Regions from separate parts of the Thermomonas brevis genome, predicted to be linked through region 1. Evidence: riboswitches for the same ligand, from Rfam matches in the RefSeq annotation. Region 1 holds a riboswitch; the other holds the start of a gene.
What was found. A riboswitch is a leader RNA that binds a small molecule or an ion and turns the genes downstream of it on or off. The one in region 1 is predicted to bind thiamine pyrophosphate.

Region 1 (3,405 bases):
CCGCTTTCGGCGAACTCCGCCGCCTTCGCCCGCATGCCGGCGTCCGCCTCCGCGCGCAGCTCCTGGCTGAGCTTCATCGAACAGAACTTAGGCCCGCACATCGAGCAGAAGTGCGCGCTCTTGTGCGCCTCCTTCGGCAGGGTGGCGTCGTGGTAGGCCCGGGCGGTGTCGGGGTCGAGCGAGAGGTTGAACTGGTCTTCCCAGCGGAACGCGAAGCGCGCCCGCGACAGCGCGTCGTCGTGCGCCTGCGCGGCCGGATGGCCCTTGGCGAGGTCGGCGGCGTGGGCGGCGATCTTGTAGCTGACGACGCCGGTCTTGACGTCGTCGCGGTCCGGCAGGCCCAGGTGCTCCTTCGGCGTCACGTAGCAGAGCATCGCGGTGCCGAACCAGCCGATCATCGCCGCGCCGATCGCCGAGGTGAGGTGGTCGTGGCCGGGCGCGGCGTCGGTGGTGAGCGGCCCCAGCGTGTAGAACGGCGCCTCCGCGCAGGCGGCGAGCTGGCGGTCCATGTTCTCGCGGATCTTGTGCATCGGCACGTGGCCGGGGCCTTCCACCATCACCTGGCAGCCATGGCCCCACGCGACCTTCGTCAGCTCGCCGAGGGTGTCGAGTTCGGCGAACTGGGCGGCGTCGTTGGCGTCGGCCAGACTGCCGGGGCGCAGGCCGTCGCCCAGCGAGAAGGCGACATCGAACCGGCGCAGGATCGCGCAGATGTCGTCGAAGCGTTCGTACAGGAAGTTCTCGCGGTGGTGCGCCAGGCACCAGCGCGCCATGATCGAGCCGCCGCGCGAGACGATCCCGGTGACGCGGCGCACGGTCAGCGGCACATGGGCCAGGCGCACGCCGGCATGGATGGTGAAGTAGTCCACGCCCTGCTCGGCCTGCTCGATCAGGGTGTCCTCGAACACCGCCCAGTCGAGCCGCGCCGGGTCGCCGCCCACCTTCTCCAGCGCCTGGTACAGCGGCACCGTGCCGATCGGCACCGGCGCGTTGCGCAGGATCCACGAGCGCAGGTTGTGGATGTTGCGGCCGGTGGACAGGTCCATCACCGTGTCCGCGCCCCAGCGGATCGCCCACACCAGCTTCTCCACCTCCTCGGCCACGCCGGAGGACAGCGCCGAGTTGCCGATGTTGGCGTTCACCTTCACCAGGAAATTGCGGCCGATGACCATCGGCTCCAGCTCCGGGTGGTTGATGTTGGCCGGGAGGATGGCGCGGCCGGCGGCGAGCTCCGCGCGCACGAACTCCGGCGTCACCAGCGCCGGCAGTGCGGCGCCGAACGATTCGCCCGCCGCCAGCCGCTGCAGCTCCTCGGCGCTGGCGGCGGTGCGCGCCAGGTTCTCGCGGTGGGCGGCGAAGACCATTTCCTCGGTGACGATGCCGGCGCGGGCGAACTCCAGCTGGGTGACCGGCTGCCCCGGCCGGCCGCGGCGCAGGCGCCGCCGCGCCGGGCAGGGCGCGACCAGCCGCTCGCCGCTGGCGTGGCCGTTGTCCTCCGGGCGCACCGCGCGGCCCTCGATGTCCTCGAACCCGCGCGCGGCCAGCCAGGCCTCGCGCGGCGCGGGCAGGCCGGCGGCGAGGTCGATGGCGGCGGCGTCCTCGGTGTAGGGCCCGGAGGTGTCGTAAAGGCGCAGCCGCGGCGAGTGCGGATCGTCCAGCGCGACCTCGCGGAACGGCACGCACAGGTCGGGATGGCCGGGCGGCGACAGATAGACCTTGCGCGAGCCGCGGATCGGCCCGGTGGTGACGGGGCCCGGACGGGCGTCGGGATGCTGCTGCATGGATCTCCTCCTCGTGCGAAACGCGGGAGATCCGGGCGGGACGATGCAACGGCGCGCGCCGCCGCATGGGCGCCGCGCGTTTTCTTCCGTTCCTACGCCGGTATGACCCGGATCAGGTTCAAGGGTCAGCTCGACGCTTTCTCAGCCCCGTACGGGGCTCCCCTCGGAATGTGCGGGAGGATCGGCGCGGTCGCCGGCGCTGTCAAGCCGGGCCGGGCTTGTCCCCGCCCGGAACGTCCCCACATCGCCTTGACGGGGTGCATGGCCCAATGGAAGTTGAACGGGCCAGCGTTCCACGGATGCAACGCTCAGAACTTCCGGCCCGGTTAGCAGTCATAGATGGCGACTGCTAGAATCGACCGCATGAGGGAACCCGCCATGACATCCACCGCGCTCGTCGCCAACAATCTGCCGATCCCCAGCGCCATGGGCTCGCTGGAGGCCTACATCAGCGGCGTCCACCAGATCCCGGTGCTGTCCGTCGAGGACGAGCAGCAGCTGGCCCGCCGCTTGCGCGAAGACAACGACATCGCCGCCGCGCAGGAACTGATCCTGTCGCACCTGCGCTTCGTCGTGCACGTGGCGCGCGGCTACAGCGGCTACGGCCTGCAGCTGGGCGACCTGATCCAAGAAGGCAACATCGGCCTGATGAAGGCGGTGAAGCGCTTCGACCCGGCCGTGGGCGTGCGCCTGGTCAGCTTCGCGGTGCACTGGATCCGCGCCGAGATGCACGAGTTCATCATCAAGAACTGGCGCATCGTGAAGGTCGCGACCACCAAGGCGCAGCGCAAGCTGTTCTTCAACCTGCGCAAGAGCAAGACCCGCCTGGGCTGGCTCAACGCCGAGGAAGTCAGCGCGGTGGCGAAGGACCTGAACGTGTCCGAGCGCGAGGTGCTGGAGATGGAGTCGCGCCTGTCCGGCCGCGACATCGGCTTCGACGCGCCCGACGACGCCGACGACGACCACGCCCCGCCCGCACCGGCGCACTATCTGGTCGCCAACGAGCAGGACCCGGCCGCCGCCTACGAATCCGCCGACAGCGAGGCCGACCAGCTGGAAGTCCTGCGCGAAGGCATGGCGAAGCTGGATGCGCGCTCGCGCGACATCATCAGGCGCCGCTGGCTGGACGCCGACAGCAAGGTGACCTTGCAGGAACTGGCCGACGAGTACGGCGTCTCCGCCGAGCGCATCCGCCAGATCGAGGCCAACGCGCTGAAGAAGATGAAGGCGCTGTTCGCGGCGTAAGCGCCGCTTCGCCATCGATGCAACACCGAACGGCCCGGAGCGATCCGGGCCGTTCGCGTTCTAGCTGCTAGGCTGCCGTCTTCCGGGGAGGACAGCCGATGAAGAACAGCCTGCGGATCGCCCTGCTGATCGATGCCGACAACGCCTCGGTGTCCACCCTCGACTACGTGCTGGGCGAGATCGCCGACCTCGGCATGGCCAACGTGCGCCGCGCCTACGGCGACTGGGGCAGCCCGCACCTCCGCGGCTGGCGCGAGGCGCTGCTATCCAACGCCATCCAGCCGGTGCAGCAGATCGCCTACACCAGCAAGGGCAACGCCTCCGACATGGCGATGGTGATCGAGGCGATGGACCTGCTGCACGGCGGCGACTTCGACGC
Region 2 (3,405 bases), 1.3 Mb from region 1:
CACCCCGTATCATGCGCGGCTCGCAACACCTTTGGCTCGGTAGCTCAGTTGGTAGAGCAGGGGATTGAAAATCCCCGTGTCGGCGGTTCGATTCCGTCCCGAGCCACCATTTCGCAACGCCCAGCCCCGCGCTGGGCGTTTTGCTTCATGGGGCCGCCATGACCGCCAGCAACCACCGCATCCACGGCTGGAGCGGCGACGAGATCGCAAGGCGCAACCCGCCGCTCGACGCCGCGGACGTGCAGGCGTTGCTGGCCGGCTTCGCGCCGCTGCGCGGGCCCGCGCGCATCCTCTGGCACAGCCCGCGCCCATTCTCCGCGGCGGCGCGAGTGCGGACGCCCGCGGGCGAAGTCTTCGTCAAGCGCCAGCACGTCCGCGTGCGCACGCCGCAGGCGCTGGCGGAGGAGCACGCCTTCATCGCCCATCTGCGCGACGGCGGTCTGCCGGTGCCACAGATCCTGGTGAACGACCACGGCGACACCGCGATCCAGTGCGGCGACTGGGTGTACGAGGTACATGCGCCGGCCGTCGGCATCGATCTGTACCGGGACGTGCCCTCATGGACGCCGCTGCTGCGGCTCGACCATGCGCGCAGCGCCGGCCGCATGCTGGCGCGGCTGCATCGCACCGCCGCCGGTTTCGTCGCACCCACGCGCAGCGCTTCGCTGCTGGTCGCGCGCGACGACGTGCTGCGCGCACCGGATTTCTTCGACGCCATCGAGGCGCGGTGCGCGCGGCGTCCCGCGCTGGCCGGCTATCTCGCGAAACGCGACTGGCGCGGCGAAGCGTCGGCGCTGGCCGCACGCCATCGCCGCGTGCAACCGCAGCTGGCGAGCCTGCCGCGCCTGTGGACGCACGGCGACTGGCACGTCTCCAACCTGTTCTGGAGCAGCGAAGGCGACGACGCGGCAGCGGCCTCCGTCCTCGACTTCGGGCTGTGCGCGCCCACCTTCGCCCTGTACGACCTCGCCACCGCGATCGAGCGCAACGCCGTCGCCTGGCTGCAGCTTGAACAGGGCATGCGGGCGGTGTTTCCGGAGACGGCGCAAGCGTTGATCGCGGGCTACGCCGAAGTGCTGCCGCTGGATGCGGCGCAACGTGCGCTGCTGGCCGAATTGCTGCCGCTGGTGCACGTCGATTTCGCGCTGTCGGAGATGGACTATTTCCTCGGGGTGCTCGGCGCGGAAGAGCAGGCCGACATCGGCTGGCGGGACTTCCTGCTGGGGCACGCGGCGTGGTTCGACACCGCTGCCGGACGCGCGCTGCTGGACGCGATCCACGCCACCGCCTGAGCCGCGGATTCACGTCCCATGCGGGGATTCGTGGTTTAATCGCGCCCACTGAAGCGGGGGTGCCCGGCGTCGCCGGGCTGAGAGAGTCCCTTGGAACCTGATCCGGTTTGCACCGGCGTAGGGAGCTTGATTGACGCAGCCTGTCCGCGCGGACGGCGGCGTGCCGTCGCTTCGACCTCCCCACCGAAGGCGACGACGATGACACTTTCCCGCACTCCCCTCCTGCTCGCGCTGCTGCCGCTGCTGGCCACCGCCGCGCCGGGCGACGAACGCGTGGACGACGATCCGCAGATCACCAGGCTGGCGCCGGTGCTCGTGACTCCCGATGCGGACAAGCCGCGCGCCGACGGCATCGACGGCTGGGGCAACGCGCCGCTGCGCGACACCCCGGCGTCGATCCGCGTCATCGGCCGCCAGCAGATCGAGGACCGCCAGATCCGCACGCTCAGCGAACTCGCGCGCGAGGACGCCTCGCTGGGCGACAACTACGCGCCGGTGGGCTACTACCAGAACATCGCGATCCGCGGCTTCGCACTGGACGCCGGCACCGGCTACCGGGGCAACAATCTGGCGATGACCGGCGAGCAGGCCATCGCGCTGGAAGACAAGCAGCAGGTGGAAGTGCTGAAGGGCCTGGCCGGGCTGACCGCCGGGGTGATGGAACCCGGCGGCGTGGTCAACTTCGTCTCCAAGCGCCCGGAAGCCGTGCGCGCGCTCACCCTCGGCACCGACTCGCAGGGCTCGCTCTACACCGCGCTGGATGTCGGCGGCTGGCTGACGCCGACCTTCGGCCTGCGTGCCAACGTCGCCTGGGAGGACATGCAGTCCTACGTCCATCATGCCGACGGGCGACGCAATTTCTACGCGCTGGCCGCCGACTGGAAGATCGGCCCGGACACGACGCTGGAACTGGACGGCAACTACCATAGCAGCGCGCAGCGCTCGGTGTCCGGCTACCAACTGCTGGGCGGCACGGCGCTGCCTGAAGATCCCGATCCCACCCTGATGCTCGGCTACCAGCCGTGGCAGCAGCCGGTGTCCATCCATTCCGCCAACACCAGCGCGCGCCTGCGCCACGCCTTCAACCAGGACTGGCAGCTGCGCCTCGCCGCCGGCCGCAGCCGCAGCGTGATCGACGACAACGTCGCCTTCGCCTACGGCTGCTGGTACGTGGACGCCTGCTGGAGCGGCAGCCCGCCGAACTACTTCGCGCCCGACGGCAGCTACGACATCTACGACTACCGCAATCCCGGCGACACCCGCGTCGGCGACAACGCGCGCGCCACGCTGGAGGGACGCTTCGACACCGGCGGCATCGGCCACGCCGTCAGCCTCGGCGTCAGCGCCTTCCATCGCAGCATCGACCGCCACCGCAACGTCAACGAGTACGTCGGCACCGGCAACATCGCGGGCGGCGAGCCGCCCGCGTTCGCGCCGTCGCCGGAGGAGATCGGCCCGAAGGTGCGGCGGCTGGACAGCTGGCAGCGTTCCGCGTTCCTCGTCGATCGCCTGTCGCTGGGCGAACGCTGGCAGCTGATCGTGGGCGGCCAGTTCGCGCGCCTGCACGAACGCGCGCGCGACAAGCACGACGTGCCGGAACGCGAAACCCGCATCTCCAAGACGCTGCCGCAGGCCGCGCTGCTGTGGAAGCCGGATGCCGCGCTGACCGCCTATGCCAGCTACAGCGAGGGGATTTCGCTGGGCAAGGAAGCGCCGTCGTGGACCAGCAACGAGGGCGAATTCCTCGATCCGCGGCTGTCGCGCCAGCTCGAAACCGGCGTCAAGTACCGCTGGAACGACCGGCTCGATTTCGACGCGTCCCTGTTCCGCATCCGCCAGCCCTACCAGTACGCGCAGCCGGATGCGTCCAGCGCCGGCTTCACCTTCGTCCAGCGCGGCGAGGAAGTGCACGAGGGTCTGGAGCTGTCCGCCAACGGTCGCCTCGCCGACGCGCTGGGCGTCAACGCCAGCGTGGGCCTGATCCGCGCCCGCGCGCAGGGCACCGGCATCGCGGCCTACGACGGCAATCAGGTGGTCAACGTGCCGCGCCTGCGCGCCAGCCTGCATCTCGACTACGCGCTGCCTGCCCTGCCGCAGCTCGGCCTGCAGGCCG

Region 2: linked by a shared signal. The riboswitch ahead of H9L17_RS03290 (TonB-dependent siderophore receptor) and the one ahead of thiC (phosphomethylpyrimidine synthase ThiC) in region 1 are both predicted to bind thiamine pyrophosphate.

Annotation. Positions count from the first base shown of each region.
Region 1 is NZ_CP060711.1:2,007,463-2,010,867, reverse strand. Features, by position in the region: gene thiC (phosphomethylpyrimidine synthase ThiC) at 1-1,781, opposite strand, end outside; TPP riboswitch at 1,854-1,955, opposite strand; gene rpoH (RNA polymerase sigma factor RpoH) at 2,160-3,026, shown strand; gene H9L17_RS09195 (NYN domain-containing protein) at 3,125-3,405, shown strand, end outside.
Region 2 is NZ_CP060711.1:717,939-721,343, forward strand. Features, by position in the region: tRNA gene H9L17_RS03280 (tRNA-Phe) at 34-109, shown strand; gene H9L17_RS03285 (phosphotransferase enzyme family protein) at 159-1,292, shown strand; TPP riboswitch at 1,338-1,433, shown strand; gene H9L17_RS03290 (TonB-dependent siderophore receptor) at 1,491-3,405, shown strand, end outside.